One region of the Streptomyces sp. NPDC102467 genome, then DNA from elsewhere that is predicted to be linked to it. Evidence: riboswitches for the same ligand, from Rfam matches in the RefSeq annotation. Region 1 holds a riboswitch; each other region holds the start of a gene.
What was found. A riboswitch is a leader RNA that binds a small molecule or an ion and turns the genes downstream of it on or off. The one in region 1 is predicted to bind cyclic di-AMP.

Region 1 (5,458 bases):
GGCGAGCCGCACGCAGGAGCGGATCGACCTGAAGGCGAAGCAGGAGGCCGACCGCAAGAAGGCCGCCGAGGCCGCCGCGCACAAGGAGGCGATGCGGCCCAAGTTCGCGCTGCCGGTGAAGCGGCACGGGCTGAGCGCCTATTACGGGCAGGCCGGCATCAACTGGATGTCCGTGCACACCGGCATCGACTTCCCCGTCTCGTACGGGACCGAGGTCATGTCGGCGACGGACGGGACCGTGCGCACGCAGTGGAACAGCGCGTACGGGAACATGGCGATAGTCACCGCCAAGGACGGTACGGAGACGTGGTACTGCCACCTCTCCTCGCACACCGTGATGAGCGGGCCGGTGAAGGCCGGTGACGTGATCGCGCACTCGGGCAATTCGGGGAACTCGACCGGGCCGCACCTGCACTTCGAGGTACGACCCGGCGGCGGTTCGGCGATCGACCCGCTGCCGTGGCTCCGCAGCCACGGCCTCGACCCGACGTAAAACGGGAACCCAGAAACGGGAACCCAGAAAACTGGAACCCCGAGCCTGGAACCCAGAGCCTGGAGCCCGGAACCGCCTACAGCTTCTCGACCGGCGCGTACCGCAGCAGCAGACGCTTCGGCTTGGGGTCGCCGAAGTCGATCGTCGCCTCCGCGTTCGACCCTGATCCGCTCACGCCGACCACCGTGCCGAGGCCGAACTGGTCGTGCGTGACGCGGTCGCCGACAGCCACGGCGACCACCGGCTTCTCGTTGGCGCGGCGCGTGGCGAACGCGGGGGTCGTGCGGGAGCGGGACGACGACAGGGATGCGGCGATTCCGCCGCCGATGCCCTTGGTCGAAGGCGCCGGTGCGGAGCCGCCCTTGCGCTTCCACTCCAGATGCGCCTCCGGGATCTCCTCCAGGAAGCGGGACGGCGGGTTGTACGAGGGCTGTCCCCAGGCGCTGCGCATGGAGGACCGCGTCAGATACAGCCGCTCCCGCGCGCGCGTGATGCCGACGTACGCGAGGCGCCGCTCCTCCTCCAGCTCCTTGGTCTGTCCCAGGGACCGCATGTGCGGGAAGACGCCGTCCTCCATGCCGGTCAGGAAGACCACAGGGAATTCGAGGCCCTTGGCGGTGTGCAGGGTCATCAGGGTGATGACGCCGCTGCCGTCGTCCTCCTCGTCGGGGATCTGGTCGGAGTCGGCGACGAGCGCGACACGCTCCAGGAAGGCGGAGAGATCACCACGGGTCGCTTCACCCTCACCCTGATTCCCCATCTCATTCTCGGAATCGGAGTCGGGCTCGGACTCGGAATCGGACTCGGCCAGTGCCTTCGCCGACTCCTGCTCGAACTCCAGCGCGACGGCGGCGAGTTCCTGCAAGTTCTCGATACGGGTCTCGTCCTGCGGATCCGTCGAGGACTGCAATTCCGCGAGGTACCCGGTGCGCTCCAGGACGGCCTCCAGGACCGTGGCCGGGCCGGCGCCCGACTCCACGATGGTCCGCAGGTCCTCCATGAGGGTGTTGAACCGCCGCACCGCGTTCGTCGAGCGGGCCGCCATCCCGTAGGCCTCGTCGACCCGGCGAAGCGCCTGCGGGAAGGAGATCTTCTCGCGCTGGGAGAGGGCGTCGATCATGGCCTCGGCGCGGTCGCCGATGCCGCGCTTGGGCACGTTCAGGATGCGGCGCAGGGGGACGGAGTCCTCGGGGTTCGACAGCACCCGCAGGTAGGCGAGGACATCCCTGACCTCCTTGCGCTCGTAGAAGCGGACGCCGCCGACGACCTTGTAGGGCAGGCCGACGCGGATGAAGATCTCTTCGAAGACACGGGACTGCGCGTTCGTCCGGTAGAAGACGGCGACGTCGCCGGACTTCGCGTCGCCCGCGTCCGTGAGCCGGTCGATCTCCTCGGCGACGAACTGGGCCTCGTCGTGCTCGGTGTCCGCGACGTAGCCGGTGATCTGGGCGCCCGCGCCCGCGTTCGTCCACAGGTTCTTCGGGCGGCGCGACTCGTTGCGCTCGATGACCGCGTTGGCCGCGGTCAGGATCGTCTGCGTGGAGCGGTAGTTCTGCTCCAGGAGGATCGTCGTCGCGTCCGTGTAGTCCTCCTCGAACTGGAGGATGTTACGGATCGTGGCGCCACGGAACGCGTAGATGGACTGGTCGGCGTCGCCCACGACGCACAGCTCGGCCGGGTCCGCGTCGTTGCCCTCGGCGTCCTGGGCCGGTCCGACGAGCTCGCGCACCAGCGCGTACTGCGCGTGGTTCGTGTCCTGGTATTCGTCGACCAGGACGTGCCGGAAGCGGCGGCGGTAGTGATCGGCGACGTCGGGGAACGCGCGCAGCAGGTTCACCGTCGTCATGATCAGGTCGTCGAAGTCGAGGGCGTTGGCCTCCCTGAGCCGCGACTGGTACATCGCATAGGCCTGGGCGACGGACTTCTCGAAGCCGTCGGCCGCCGTCGCCGCGAAGTCCTCCTCGTCGATCAGCTCGTTCTTCAGGTTCGAGATCTTGGCGCTGAAGGACTTCGGCGGGAACTTCTTCGGGTCGAGGTCCAGGTCGCGGCAGACCAGGGCCATGAGCCGCTTGCTGTCGGCGGCATCGTAGATCGAGAAGGAAGAGGTGAAGCCGAGCTTCTTGCTCTCGCGCCGCAGGATGCGCACGCAGGCGCTGTGGAAGGTGGAGACCCACATCGCGTTCGCGCGCGGTCCGACGAGGGACTCGACGCGCTCCTTCATCTCGCCCGCGGCCTTGTTCGTGAAGGTGATCGCGAGGATCTGGCCGGGGTGCACACCGCGCTCGGCCAGCAGGTAGGCGATGCGGTGGGTAAGGACGCGGGTCTTGCCGGAGCCGGCGCCCGCGACGATGAGCAGCGGGGCGCCACCGTGCACGACGGCCGCCCGCTGGTTCTCGTTCAGCCCGTCCAGGAGCGCTGCCGGGTCGAGGGCCGGGCGCGGGGCGCCGTCGCGGTAGTACGCGTCCCTGGCCGGGGGCACGTCGAACTTCCCGCCGAACAGATCGTCCGGGATCGGCTCCGGCTCCGGTCCTTCGTGCTCGCTGTCGGGCGGCGGGGGCTCCTCGGTCCGGTTCTGGAGGCCTGCCAGGAAGCTGTCGTCAAAGAGGCTGCTCATCGCCTTACGAGTCTAGGCCGCCCCACTGACACCCGGCTCCCACCTTCACGACACCGCCCGTATATGGACTTCGCGCCACGTTCCGCGACCAGGCCATGACTATCCGCGACCGGGCAGGCCTCCGACCTCCCGGTGTCGCCGAGGTCACGAAAATGTATCGGGCATATCGAACATCAACCTTCACAGCAGCAACACGAGTTGGCTACGGTGCTGCGCGGGCAGTCCGTCCCCCCGACGCGAACAACGCGGCGAGCGGGCAGCCCCCGCCGAGTCCCGTACGCCGTGAGGCAGGGAACCGGGGACCCAACCGACCTTGGGGTGAATCGGCTCAACGGCCCGGCAGCGCCGGGCAGTCGACCGTAGGGCAGCCTTCCGTAGGCCCGAACCCGACAGCTAACTCGGTAGGCGGACCACGGAAGGAGTCGCCTCCTTGGCGTCGCACCGCAAGCCGCGCAGCCGCTCCCGGATGTCCGGCGGCCTTCGCACGACCCCCGCGGTCGGGATCACGACCGCCGCCCTCACTTCCGTGGCGCTGCTCTCGCAGACGGCGCAGGCCGCTCCCGCGCAGCCGACCAAGCCGAGCCTCCAAGAGGTGCAGAAGAAGGTCGACAGCCTGTACCGGCAGGCCGAGACCGCCACACAGAAGTACAACTCCGCCAAGGAGCAGACCGACAGCAAGAAGAAGCAGGTCGACAAGCTCCTCGACGACATCGCGCAGCGCACCGAGAAGATGAACACGGCCCGCCAGGAGCTGGGCCGGTTCGCCGCACAGCAGTACCGCTCGGGCGGGATCAGCGACACGGCGACGATGTTCCTCGCGGACGACCCCGAGGACTACTTCGCGCAGAACCGGCTGATGAGCAGGATGACGGCCAGCCAGAAGAAGGCGGTCGACGACTACCAGGAGCAGCAGCGCACGACGGCGAAGAAGCGCACGGAGGCGCAGGAGAACCTCCAGCAGCTCACCTCGTCGCAGACCGACCTGAAGACCTCGAAGCACAGCGTGCAGACAAAGCTCTCCGACGCGCGCGTGCTGCTGTCCAAGCTGACCGCCGAGGAGAAGCAGCGGCTCGCGGCGATCGAGAAGAAGAAGGAAAAGGCGGCCCGCAAGAAGGCCGCGGAACTCGCGCAGAAGCAGAAGGCCGAGGAGAAGAAGAAGCGGCAGGCGGCCGAGGACGCGGCGCAGCAGGAGGGCGGCTCGGGTTCCGGCTCCGGTGCCGGTTCCGGTTTGTCTGACCCGTCGACCGGCACCTCGTCCGGCTACGCGGCCAAGGCGGCGAAGGCGCTCGCGTTCGCCAAGACCCAGGAGGGCAAGCCGTACGTGTGGGGCGCCACCGGCCCGGACTCGTACGACTGCTCAGGCCTCACCCAGGCCGCGTGGAAGGCCGCCGGCATCTCGCTGCCGCGCACCACGTGGGACCAGGTGGAGGTCGGCAGGACGGTCTCCCTCTCCGACATCCAACCCGGTGACCTGGTGTTCTTCTACGACGACATCAGCCACGTCGGCCTCTACCTCGGCGACGGCATGATGATCCACGCGCCGAAGCCGGGCGCGTACGTCCGCGAGGAGTCCATCTACTACGACGGCACCGGGTCGATCCACAGCGTGGTGCGCCCCGCCTGACCTCGGCCGCGGTTACGTTCGGGCGGTGCAGCACCGCCCGAACGTGATCCCGCGGCCCTTCTGGTCCCAGCTCCCGCCCGCCGCCGGCGCCGCTGTCATGGCGACCGGCATCGTCTCGGTCGGCCTTCACCTGACCGGGTACGCCGTCCTGTCCGGCATCCTCCTGGTGCTCGCCGCGGCGCTCTGGGTGCTTCTGGCGGCCGACTTCGCGCTCCGTCTCCTACGGGACCGCAGCCGCTGGCGGCACGAGGCGGACTCCCCGCCCGCGCTGACCGCCGTCGCGGCGACGTGCGTGCTCGGCACCCGGTTCTCCCTCCTGGACTGGCAGGGGCTCTCCGAGACGCTGCTGGTGATCGCCGTACTGGCCTGGCCCGGGCTGCTCCTCGTCGTCGTACGGCACTGGACGCCACGGATGCCGGGGGCCGTCTTCCTCGCCTGCGTGGCCACGCAGGGTCTCGCCGTGCTCGGGGCGACGCTGTCGGCGGGCCTGGGCGTGGAGTGGCTCGGCTACGCGGCGGTGGTGGTGTTCTGGTTCGGGATCGTGATGTACGTCGCCGCGTTCACCCGCTTCGATCTCCGGCAGGTGTTCACGGGGGCCGGGGACCACTGGGTCGCGGGCGGGGCGCTCGCCATCTCGGCGCTCGCCGCGGCGAAGCTGGTGCTCGCGGGGCGGGCCGGTGACCTCTGGAACTCCGACGTCACCGGGGTGCTGCGCGGCATGTGCGGG
Region 2 (5,458 bases), on a different contig from region 1:
GGCAGTGCATTCATGGTGCCCCCTTACGCAGTGCCGGCCCGTGGCGAGGTGTCGGCGTCCTCGTCCGCTCGGTTACCCGGCGATCCGTGCGATGAATTCCAACGAGTCCTCGGGCGAAAGTGCGCGGAGGAGAAGGGTGTCAAAGGCCTCTGTGTATGCCTTGAGGTCTTCTTTCCGCTCGAGGTAGAGGCTACTCGTCAAATGGTCGAGAACAACCACATCCAGATCGGATGTGTTCGGAAATGAGAACACAACGAAAGGGCCACTGAGGCCGATGTGGCCACCCGCAGAGAAGGGAAGCACCTGAATTTGGACATGCGGCATTTGTGCCGCCTCGGCCAGGTGCGCCACCTGCCGTCGCAGGATGCCGGACCCACCCACCTCGCGCCGTAACACCCCTTCGTCGAGCACCGCGCTCAGCTGGAGAGGCGGCTGCGCCCGCAGCACATCCTGACGCGCGAGCCGCACCTCCACCAGCGCCTCGATGTGCTGGTCCGGCATCCCCGCCAGCACCGAACGGGTCACCGCCCGCGCGTACTCGGGCGTCTGCAACAACCCCGGCACCACGCTCGTCTCCAGCGTCCGGATCCGGCAGGCCTGCGATTCGAGGCTGATGAAATCGCGGTAGGAAGGCGGCAATAGCCCCCGATAAGCGTGCCACCAATGGTGTCCGCCAGTATCTTCCGCACCTGCCAATGCGACCACGAGCTCCCGCTGCCGCGGATTCTTCGTCTCGAATGCGTCGAGCAGGCGCAGCACATCCGCTGCCTTCACGCCACTGCGTCCTGTCTCGATCCGGCTCACCTTCGACTGGTGCCAGCCGACCAGCCGGGCCGCCTGGCCACTGGTCAGTCCGGCCTGTACGCGCAACGCGCGCAGTTCGGCACCGAGTTTGCGACGGCGGACCGCGGGACCGTACTTCATGTTGACTCCTCAACGTCCTCGGGTCGCCCGGCCGGGGCTCCTTCCTGGCCCGTGCGAAGCGACTCCTGATCAGACGGTAGAGGAACCGGCGTGCGCTCGCCCAAATACGGTCTCTCGTCGCAGAGTTCACCGCTTCGAGCGACAGATATATGCATATCTTGGGGGATCAGCAGCACGGAAGGGCATCCAAGTGGCACTCTGGCGCGAAGCAGAAGTCGGAGGCCGCACGCCAGCGAACCGCCAGAGTCGACAGGCGCGGCCCCGGTGGGAAAGGGACGACGTCGCCATGGCAGACCACCTGGAAGCATCCGTCACGCTGCCGAGCGAACCCGCCTCGGTCTCCGCGGCCCGCCGGTACGTGAGCCACGTACTGTCGGAGTGGGGCATGCCGGGGGACACCGACGCGGCCGACACCGTCCGGCTGATCGTGTCGGAACTCGCGACCAACGCCGTGCAGCACACCCTGGGCATGTCGCCCACCTTCACCGTCGACCTGGAACTCGAACACGACGAGCGGCTGCGCATCGGCGTCACCGACAGCCACCCGCGCTACCCCAAGCGACTGCCCGCCGCCGTCCAGCAGGACAACGGCCGCGGCATGGTGATCATCCGCTGCCTCACCGCGGAGTGCGGCGGACGGCTTTCGGTGTCGCCGACCCCGGAGGGCGGCAAGACCGTATGGATCGCACTGCCATGGATCGCCGCCGCAAAGGACAACAACGTGCCGCCCGCTGCTGCCTGTTGACGCTCCGTCAGTGTGAAGAGCGGCCGAACGCCCCGCGCAGGAGCGCCCGGAAGCTGTCGACCGCCGGGTTCGTGTCGTCCGCCCGGTGCACCACCGACACCGTCCGCCGCAGGTCCCCCGGTTCGAGATGCCGTACGCCGAGCGGCGTCGCCGACATCCGCGCCACCATCTCCGGCACCACCGCCACACCGAGCCCGGCACTTACCAGCGCGCACACCAGCGCGTAACTCGGCGTCTCCACCAGCACCGACGGTGTCGCTCCGGCCCGCGCAAGCGCCGCCTCGACGCCCTGCCGCGGCGGATGGTTCGGTGCCATGCTGATCAGCGCCTGCCCCGCCAGCTCGGCCGGCGGCAGTCGCGTCGTCCCCGCCGTCCCCGCCGTCAGCGCCTGTCCGGGAGCCGTCACCAGCACCAACTCCTCTACGAGGACGGGTTCCTGGACCACGGAAGAGGGCACCGCCACGGGCTCGGAGGGCGCATAAGTGTGAGTGAGCGCCACATCGACGGTGCCGGCCGCCACCGCGGCGACCCCGAGCGGTGGCTCGTACCCGGCGACCGTCAACTCCACATCCGGATGGGCCCTGCGGAACGCGGTCAGCGCCGGCGGCAGCAGATGCATCCCCGCCGTCGTGAACGTACCGAGCCGCAGCCGCCCGCCCGACAGGCCGGCGAGCCGCGCCAGCTCGTGCCGGGCCCGCGCCATCTCGTCGAGCACCCGCCGCGCCGTCTCCACCAGCACCTCGCCGGCACCCGTCAGCCGGGCGCCCCTGTGGTGCCGCACGAGCAGTGCCGTCCCTGCCTCCCGCTCCAACTTCGCGAGCTGCTGCGAGAGCGCGGGCACGGTATATCCCAGGCGTTGGGCCGCCCGGGTGATCGAACCGGCCTCGGAGACCGCCACCAGCGCGGCGAGCCGCGTCGGGTCGTACATGGGCCGCCTCCGAAGCCGTACGGAATCCCACCGGAGCCCCGCGCGCGAAGGCCCCGGCCTTAAGCGTTGCTTTAGGCAGACTCAGGATATTGCACATACCTGCTGAAGGCCGGGCTCGGGCAGGCTGAAGTGCATGGACGCTCAACTGGTCGCCTTCACCGGCGTCGCCGCGGGCATGGTGGCCCTGCCCGGCGCGGACTTCACGGTCGTCGTGCGCAACTCCATGGTCTCGCGCCGCGCCGGAGTCGCCTGCGCCCTCGGAGTCGCCTGCGGCCTGCTCGTCCACACCGCGCTGGCCGTCGCCGGCCTCGCCGCGGTCCTCACCGCCGTACCCACGCTGTTCGGCGCCCTGCGACTCGCGGGGGGTGCGTACGTCCTCTACCTGGGCGCGAAGACACTGCAGTCGGCGCTGCGCCCCCTGCGGGAGCGGGCCGACGACGGGGCCGGCCCGGAGCGGGGCCCGGCCGGCGGCGCGCTGCGGCAGGGCTTCCTGACCAACACGCTCAATCCGAAAGCGCCGATCACGTTCTTGAGCGTGCTGCCGCAGTTCGTGCCCGCGGGCAGCCCCGCCCTTCCGCGAACGGCCGTTCTTTCGGCGATCGTGGTGGCGCTCGCGCTGCTCTGGTTCCCGGCCGTGGCCCTGCTCGTGGACCGGCTCGGCCGGTGGCTGCGCAGGCCGCGCACGGCCCGCGCCGTGGAGGCCGTCACCGGGAGCGCGCTGGTGCTCCTGGCCCTGGCCCTCCTTCTGGAGCCGCTGATCGCGTGAGAGGCCGCGTGAGGGGCCGCGTGGGAGGCCGCGTGGGGACGGGCCCGGCGCCGGGCCCGTCCCCACGGGCCGCTCCGTGCGGCGGGGGTCAGCGCACCCGGCCGTACCAGACGCTCCGCGTCCAGATCCTCTCCAGCCGCACCACCGCGCCGGTCTTGGGCGAATGCCAGATCCGTCCCTTCCCGGCGTAGATGCCGACGTGGTAGACGCTCCGGCCCGAGTGGAAGAAGACCAGGTCACCCGTCCTGCGGTGGGACGAGGAGACATGACGGGTCTTGTTGTACTGCTGCGCGGCGGTGCGGGGCAGCTTCTTGCCCGCCCGCTTGAACGAATAGAGCGTCAGGCCCGAGCAGTCGAACCGGTGCGGGCCCGTGGCGCCCCACCTGTACGGCGATCCCTTCTTGGAGGCCGCGACCCTCAATGCCTTGGTCGAAGCCGTAGCCGCCGACGCCTCGGACGCGGCGCCGGGGACCATGAGTCCGGCTCCTGCGACGGCGAGGGTGAGGACCGACGCGGTGCCGGCCCGGGCCAGCAGCGAGGGAACACGATTGAGCGCAGACATGCGCAACCCTTCGTCAGCCGCCTGTGAAGGGTGACCTGTCGGGTTCGGGCAGGCGAAGATGCCCGGCCGCATGGTGCGGCTTCACCCCAAGGGCCCCTCGGGCACCACCTCCGTCGAGGTGGGCCGGTGGCCCGTCGTACCTGGGTCCTCCACTCCTGCCGATGCACTTCTGTCGACCTGGCATCCGCACGGCGGCAGGACTCGGCGTCCGCACGGACCGCCCCGCCGCGGCGGCGGGGGCTTGTCGTCGGAGGGATCTTCACGCACATGTGGAGCCGAAACCGAGTTGAACCGGCGGTAAGTGAGGCTGCTCACGCTTGACCCGTTCAGGTGGACAGTCCTGCTTCCGGGCCGCGCCCGCGACACCTGACCACGCTCGTACCAGGGGCGGAACGTGTCATTCCGGCGTCCGCGTACCGCCGGAGCGCAACTCTGACCGTCTTGATGATGTATGAGTGTCTAGGCCATTTGGTGGTACACCATCTGGGCCGTTTCGGCTCGGGCGCAGACAGTTTGCGCGAGCCGCGACTCCCTGCGATCTCAACTGACCGCTTCTGGCGGCAAAGTGACTCTCTGTGTACGCCTCTCGCCATCCAGGACGCGCAGAGCCCGCGTCAGGGTTGGCGCGTGCACCTCGCTCTCGCCCCGCCGGTGCATCAGCTCCAAGGCGTCCCGCAGCGCCGACGCCCGCCCGACGAGCGCTTGCGCCGCCCGCAGCCCTCGGTAGGTGTGGTCGCCGCGCGCCGGGTTGATCCGCGCGATCAGATCGACCACCGCCAGGTAGCTGTCCACCAGCTCGCACTCGGCGCGGGTCAGGGCGGGCAGCGGCGGCAGTTCGGGTGGAAACACCGGCATGTCACCTCGCGCCCTGTGCGCCGAGCGTGGCCTTGCGGCTCCGCAGCACCTGGTCCACCAGGCCGTACTCCAGGGCCTGGTGGGCGTCGAGCACGGTGTCCCGCTCGATGTCCAGGCCGACCTGGTCCTTCGCCCGCCCCGAGTGCCGCGCGAGCAACTCCTCCAACTGCTCCCGCATACGCGCCATTTCGCGTGCCTGGATCTCCAGATCGGTGGGCTGGCCCTGTGCCGGCTCGGGCAGCGCCGGCTGGTCGAGCACCACGCGCGCGCCGGGCAGCATCATCCGCTTGCCCGGCGCCCCGGCGGCGAGCAGCACCGCGGCGACGGACGCGGCCTGCCCCAGGCACGTCGTCTCCACGTCACAACTGACGTACTGCATCGTGTCGTAGAGCGCCGTCATCGCGCTGAACGAGCCGCCGGGGGAGTTGATGTACAGCGAGATGTCCTGGTCCGGCGCCGTGTATTCGAGGTGCATGAACTGCGCCATCACATCGTTGGCGGACGTGTCGTCGATCGGCGTCCCGAGGAAAACGATGCGCTCCTCCAAGAGCTTCGAGTACGGATCGAGCGTGCGGTACCCCGAGGTCGTGCGCTCCGTGAACTCGGGCAGGACATAACGGCCGGACGGTCGGGTCATGGTGGTCTCCTCCGCTGCTCTCATGAGTTCCTGCTGCTCTG
Region 3 (5,458 bases), on a different contig from region 1:
TGCGCTTCTGGGTGTACCCGGCGTCCGTGAAGACCTTGATCATCTTGGTGTTGGCGGGCAGCACCTCGGCGGCGAACCGGCGGATGCCGCGCTCACGGGCGACGGCGGCGACGTGCTCCAGAAGGGCGGATGCCACGCCCCGCCCTTGATGGGCGTCCTGGACGAGAAAGGCGACCTCGGCCTCGTCGGCGGGCGTGGAGGCGGGCCGGCCCGTCGCGTCGATCCGGTCGTAGCGGACGGTCGCGATGAACTCCCCGCCCACCGTGGCGGCGAGCCCCACACGGTCCACGTAGTCGTGATGGGTGAAGCGATGGACGTCCTTGTCGGACAGGCGCGGGTAAGGCGCGAAGAAACGGTAGTACTTCGACTCGTCCGACACCTGCTCGTAGAAACTGGTCAGGCGCTCGGCGTCCTCGGTGGTGATCGGCCTGATCCGGGCGGTGCCGCCGTCGCGCAGCACTACGTCGGCCTCCCAGTGGGCGGGGTAGGCGTGCCGGTCCGACGGGGTCTCCATGCCGCAAGAGTAGGGCCGGGCGCCGACAGTCGTACGGGTCGCGTCCCGCGCGTGTGGGAGGCAGGCTAAGGAAGGCCGGAGAACGCTGTGCGCACGGGACCCGGGTACGCGGTGAGCATGCTCGCCGGTATGTGAGAATGGTCTAGACAACTGTGAGACACCTGAAGGGCAGCATCACATGGCTGAGCGCCGCGTCAACGTCGGCTGGGCCGAGGGCCTGCACGCCCGACCCGCCTCCATCTTCGTCCGCGCGGCCACGGCGGCCGGCGTCCCCGTGACGATCGCCAAGGCCGACGGCAACCCCGTCAACGCCGCCTCCATGCTCGCGGTGCTCGGCCTGGGCGCCCAGGGTGGCGAGGAGATCGTCCTGGCCTCCGACGCCGAGGGTGCGGACGCCGCGCTCGACCGTCTGGCGAAGCTGGTCTCCGAGGGCCTCGAGGAGCTTCCCGAGACCGTCTGATCCCATCAGTGTGGCGGAGCCGCGCGATTCCCTTAAGGGGCGCGCGGCTCCGCCGTTTTCGCATTCGGGCGGCACGTTTGGACGGTGACGGGTTTGGGCGGCGCAGAGAATTCACACGCACCGACCCAGACGTTGGAATTACCCCGCACCCGTCCGACAACGATCAGGGCAGCCGAATACATTCCGCGACTCATTCATTTCACTCGATGAATAGCGCACTTCTTTGTATACGGCCCTCCTGTTAATGCTGCAGCCCCGCCGTGTTTACGGCATGTTGCGAAGTCCTCACACGATCGCCCGCGCGGGGGACGCGCAGCCGGTGGGCCGTCGAGGCTCGTTCGGTGTGCTGCGCGGCCAGGGCGCGGGCGCGCTCGGCGTCGCCGCGGGCCACCGCGTCCACGATGGCACCGTGCTCGGCCCAGGAGTCGGCCGGCCTGCCCGGGCTCTCCACGGCGTACATCCAGGCGATCTTGTGCCGGAGCTGGGTGAGCAGGGTGATCAGGCCGGGGCTGCCGGAGGCCTGCGCGAGGGTCTCGTGGAACCAGCCGCCCAGGGAGCGCAGATCCTCGTTCTGACCGCGCCTGGCCCGCTCCTGGCCCAGCCTGACCAGGCCTCGCAGGACCTTGAGGTGGGCCTCCGTGCGGCGCTGTGCGGCGCGCGCGGCGCCCAGCGGTTCGAGCATCATGCGGATCTCCAGGAGGTCGGCGGCCTCCTGCGCGGTGGGCTCGGCCACGCACGCGCCCGCGTGTCGCCGGGTGACGACGAAGCCCTCGGCCTCCAGAGTGCGCAGCGCCTCGCGGACCGGCACACGCGATACTCCGTAACGCCGCGCGAGCAGTTCCTCGGTGAGCCTGCCGCCGCGCTCGTAGACGCCCGTGACGATGTCGTCGCGGATCGCTGTGCATACCGAGTGCGCGGGAATGCGCATGACCCGACCTCCGTCTTGATCCCCGCGGAAACGCGATCGATCGACGCTTGTGCAAGCGCGATGGGGATCCATTGGGCGCGCTTTCCCGGTGACTCTATTCCACCGTCCGTGAATTTCCGACGGGAGGTCGGAATCCAGGGATATTTTTTGGCCAGGAACGTCCTGTGTACGCGAAAGCCCCGGCTCGATGAGCCGGGGCTTTCGCGTGGTGTCGCGAAGACGTCAGACGTTCACGCCGTGCGAGCGCAGGTACGCGACGGGGTCCATGTCCGATCCGTACTCGGCGGTCGTACGGGCCTCGAAGTGAAGGTGGGGGCCTGTGGCGTTGCCGGTGGCACCGGAGAGGCCGATCTGCTGGCCGGGAGTGACGGCCTGGCCGACGGAGACGCCGATGGACGACAGGTGACCGTACTGGGTGTACGTGCCGTCGTTCATCTTGATCACGATGTTGTTGCCGTACGCGCCGCCCCAGCCGGCCTCGACGACGGTGCCGGAGCCGACGGCGTGCACCGAAGTGCCGCTCGCCGCGTGGAAGTCGATGCCGGTGTGACTGCCGGAGGACCACAGGCCACTGCTCGCCTTGTAGGCGGTGGAGACGTAGGAGCCGGAGACCGGAGCCACGAAGGTGTTGAGGCGCTTGCGCTCGGCCTCACGGGCGGCGCGCTCCTTGGCCTCGCGCTCCTTTTTGGCCTTCGCCTCGGCCTCGCGCTTGGCCTCCTCGGCCTTCTTCTTGGCCTCGGCTTCGGCCTTCGCCTTGGCGGCCGCCTCGTCGGCGGCCTTCTTCTGCGCGGAGGCCTGCGCGTCGATCTGCGCGGCCAGGGAGTCGCCGATGGCGATGGCCTGCGTGAGGCCGTTCTGGTCGGGGGCCGCGTCGTCGGCGGCGAGCGCGGGGGCGGCGAGGCCTCCGACGACACCGGTCGCGGTGAGCGCTGCGACACCGGCGACCTGCGCGGTGGTACGCGTGAGACGGCTCGGACGACGGTGCTTCCCGGTGGCACGGGTGAACGCCATGTAGTGGCTGATCCTTTCCTTCCCTCTCGCCTACCGGGTTAGCTGACGGGTTCGGAGCAGGAAGGTCTCCTACGGGCCCCCTCCCCGTACGGGAAGAGCGTCCGATTCACCCCAGGGACTGCGATGGGTCCCCGGCTCCCCTGGCTCGCGCCGTGGGGGACTCGGCGATGACTGTCCGGTGTCGCGGGCGCGACGCGTGTCTGGCGAACAGCCGGACCGACGCTAAGCGGAACATCTTTTAAGTAACAAACGGATTCCAGGTTTTGTAGTGCACGCCACAGGGCAGACAGGCAACCTCCGCCCCAATTCGGGCATAAGTGATCCATGGTTGATCGCGGACGAACCCGCGCGACGACAGGAAGCCCCGGCGGCCGTTGCGGCCACCGGGGCTTCGTGCGACGTACGGGGGTGCGGTCAGCCCGTGACCACGCTCACCTCGCCGATGCCGAGGGCCTTGACCGGCTCCTCGATCTGCGCGGCGTCGCCCACCAGGATCGTCACCAGACGGTCCGCCGGGAAGGCGCTCACGACGGCCGCAGTGGCCTCCACGGTGCCCGTCTCGGCGAGTTGGCGGTACAGCCGGGCCTGGAAGTCGTCGGGCAGCTGCTGCTCGACCTGGTCGGCGAGGGTGCCCGCGACGGCCGCGGCGGTCTCGAACTTGAGCGGGGCCACACCCACCAAGTTCTGCACCGCGGTGTCCCGTTCGGCATCCGTGAGGCCCTCGGCCGCCAGCGTGCGCAGGACCTTCCAGAGGTCGTCGAGCGCGGGCCCGGTGTTCGGGGTGTCGACGGAGCCGCTGATGGCGAGCATCGCCGCGCCCGTCCCGTCGGGCGCGGAGCGCAGCACCTGGGCGAAGGACCGCACACCGTAGGTGTAGCCCTTCTCCTCGCGCAGGACACGGTCCAGGCGCGAGGTCAGCGTGCCGCCGAGGCAGTACGTGCCGAGGATCTGCGCGGCCCACACACGGTCGTGCTTGTCAGGTCCGATCCGGCCGATGAGCAGCTGTGTCTGCACCGCTCCCGGGCGGTCCACGATGACGACCCGGCCGGTGTCGTCGGCGGTGACCGGCGGGAGGGGGCGAGGCTCCGTCGTGTCGCCCGTCCAGGCACCGAGTGTGTCCGCGAGAAGTGTGTCGAGGTCGGTGTCCGTCAGGTCGCCCACCACGACGACCGTCGCGGTGGCGGGGCGTACGTGCTTCTCGTAGAAGGCGCGCACGGCCGCCGCGTCGATGGCGGTGACGGTCTCCTCGCTGCCCTGGCGCGGGCGCGACATACGCGCGTCGGCCGGGAAGAGCTGCCTGGAGAGCTCCTTGGCGGCGCGGCGGGCCGGGTTGGCGCTCTCGTGCGGGATCTCGTCCAGCCGATTACGGACCAGGCGCTCGATCTCACTGTCCGCGAAGGCGGGCGCCCGCAGGGCGTCGGCCAGCAGGGCCAGGCCCTTCGGGAGGCGCGAGACGGGCACCTCCAAGGAGACCCGGACACCGGGGTGGTCGGCGTGCGCGTCCAACGTGGCGCCGCACCGCTCCAGTTCGGCCGCGAACTCCTCCGCGGAGTGCTTGTCGGTGCCTTCGTTGAAGGCACGCGCCATGATCGTGGCCACGCCGTCGAGGCCCGCGGGCTCGGCGTCCAGCGGCGCGTCCAGGTTGATCTCGACGGCGACGACCTGCTGGCCGGGACGGTGGCAGCGCAGCACGGTCAGGCCGTTGGCGAGCTCGCCGCGCTGCGGAGCGGGGAACGCCCACGGCTTGGCCACACCCGCCTGGGGCTGGGAATGGAAGTCCATGGTCGCGAGCTGTTCGGTCACCGGCCCGCCTCCTCGTCGCTCTCGGCGCTCTCGGCGCCCTCGTCATCGGGGTCAGCGGGGGCCGTCGGCTCGTACACGAGGACCGCGCGGTTGTCGGGGCGCAGGCGGGCCTTGGCGACCTCCTGGACCTCCTCAGCGGTCACGGCGAGGACGCGCTGGACGGCGGTGAGGGCGAGCTGCGGATCGCCGAACAGCACGGCGTACCGGCACAGTTCGTCGGCGCGGCCCGCCACGGTGCCGAGCCGGTCCAGCCACTCGCGCTCCAACTGGGCCTGGGCGCGCTCCATCTCCTCCGGCGTGGGGCCCTCCTCGGCGAACCGGGTGAGCTCCTCGTCGACGGCGGCCTCGATGACCGGCACCTCGACGTCTCCGGAGGTCTTCACGTCGAGCCAGCCCAGGGAGGGCGCGCCGGACAGGCGCAGCAACCCGAACCCGGCGGCCACGGCGGAGCGGTCGCGGCGCACGAGACGGTTGTAGAGCCGCGACGACTCACCGCCACCGAGGACCGTCAGGGCGAGGTCGGCGGCGTCGCACGCACGCGTGCCGTCCTGGGGCAGCCGGTAGGCCGCCATGAGGGCGCGCGCCGGGACCTCCTCCTCGACGACCTCGCGCAGCTGCCCGCCGATCACCTCGGGCAGGGAGCCGTCGCGCGGCGCGGGCTTGCCGTCGTGGCCGGCGATCGAGCCGAAGTACTTCTCGACCCACGCGAGCGTCTCCGTGGGGTCGATGTCGCCCACTACGG

Region 2: it holds a riboswitch for cyclic di-AMP, as region 1 does, so the genes downstream of both, ACIREE_RS11650 (C40 family peptidase) here and ACIREE_RS00195 (NlpC/P60 family protein) in region 1, are expected to answer to the same signal.
Region 3: it holds a riboswitch for cyclic di-AMP, as region 1 does, so the genes downstream of both, ACIREE_RS20890 (M23 family metallopeptidase) here and ACIREE_RS00195 (NlpC/P60 family protein) in region 1, are expected to answer to the same signal.

Annotation. Positions count from the first base shown of each region.
Region 1 covers NZ_JBIWKA010000001.1:46,962-52,419, reverse strand. Annotated here, with positions in the region: gene ACIREE_RS00205 (peptidoglycan DD-metalloendopeptidase family protein) at 1-493, shown strand, start outside; gene pcrA (DNA helicase PcrA) at 570-3,107, opposite strand; cyclic di-AMP (ydaO/yuaA leader) riboswitch at 3,362-3,531, shown strand; gene ACIREE_RS00195 (NlpC/P60 family protein) at 3,538-4,731, shown strand; gene ACIREE_RS00190 (tellurite resistance/C4-dicarboxylate transporter family protein) at 4,757-5,458, shown strand, end outside.
Region 2 covers NZ_JBIWKA010000005.1:126,548-132,005, forward strand. Annotated here, with positions in the region: gene ACIREE_RS11625 (DUF397 domain-containing protein) at 1-14, opposite strand, end outside; gene ACIREE_RS11630 (helix-turn-helix domain-containing protein) at 73-924, opposite strand; gene ACIREE_RS11635 (ATP-binding protein) at 1,211-1,669, shown strand; gene ACIREE_RS11640 (LysR family transcriptional regulator) at 1,677-2,597, opposite strand; gene ACIREE_RS11645 (LysE family translocator) at 2,731-3,363, shown strand; gene ACIREE_RS11650 (C40 family peptidase) at 3,452-3,925, opposite strand; cyclic di-AMP (ydaO/yuaA leader) riboswitch at 3,929-4,060, opposite strand; gene ACIREE_RS11655 (hypothetical protein) at 4,466-4,774, opposite strand; gene ACIREE_RS11660 (ATP-dependent Clp protease proteolytic subunit) at 4,782-5,417, opposite strand.
Region 3 covers NZ_JBIWKA010000009.1:296,754-302,211, forward strand. Annotated here, with positions in the region: gene ACIREE_RS20875 (GNAT family N-acetyltransferase) at 1-514, opposite strand, end outside; gene ACIREE_RS20880 (HPr family phosphocarrier protein) at 693-974, shown strand; gene ACIREE_RS20885 (GntR family transcriptional regulator) at 1,216-1,902, opposite strand; gene ACIREE_RS20890 (M23 family metallopeptidase) at 2,125-2,913, opposite strand; cyclic di-AMP (ydaO/yuaA leader) riboswitch at 2,926-3,090, opposite strand; gene ACIREE_RS20895 (M16 family metallopeptidase) at 3,328-4,695, opposite strand; gene ACIREE_RS20900 (M16 family metallopeptidase) at 4,713-5,458, opposite strand, start outside.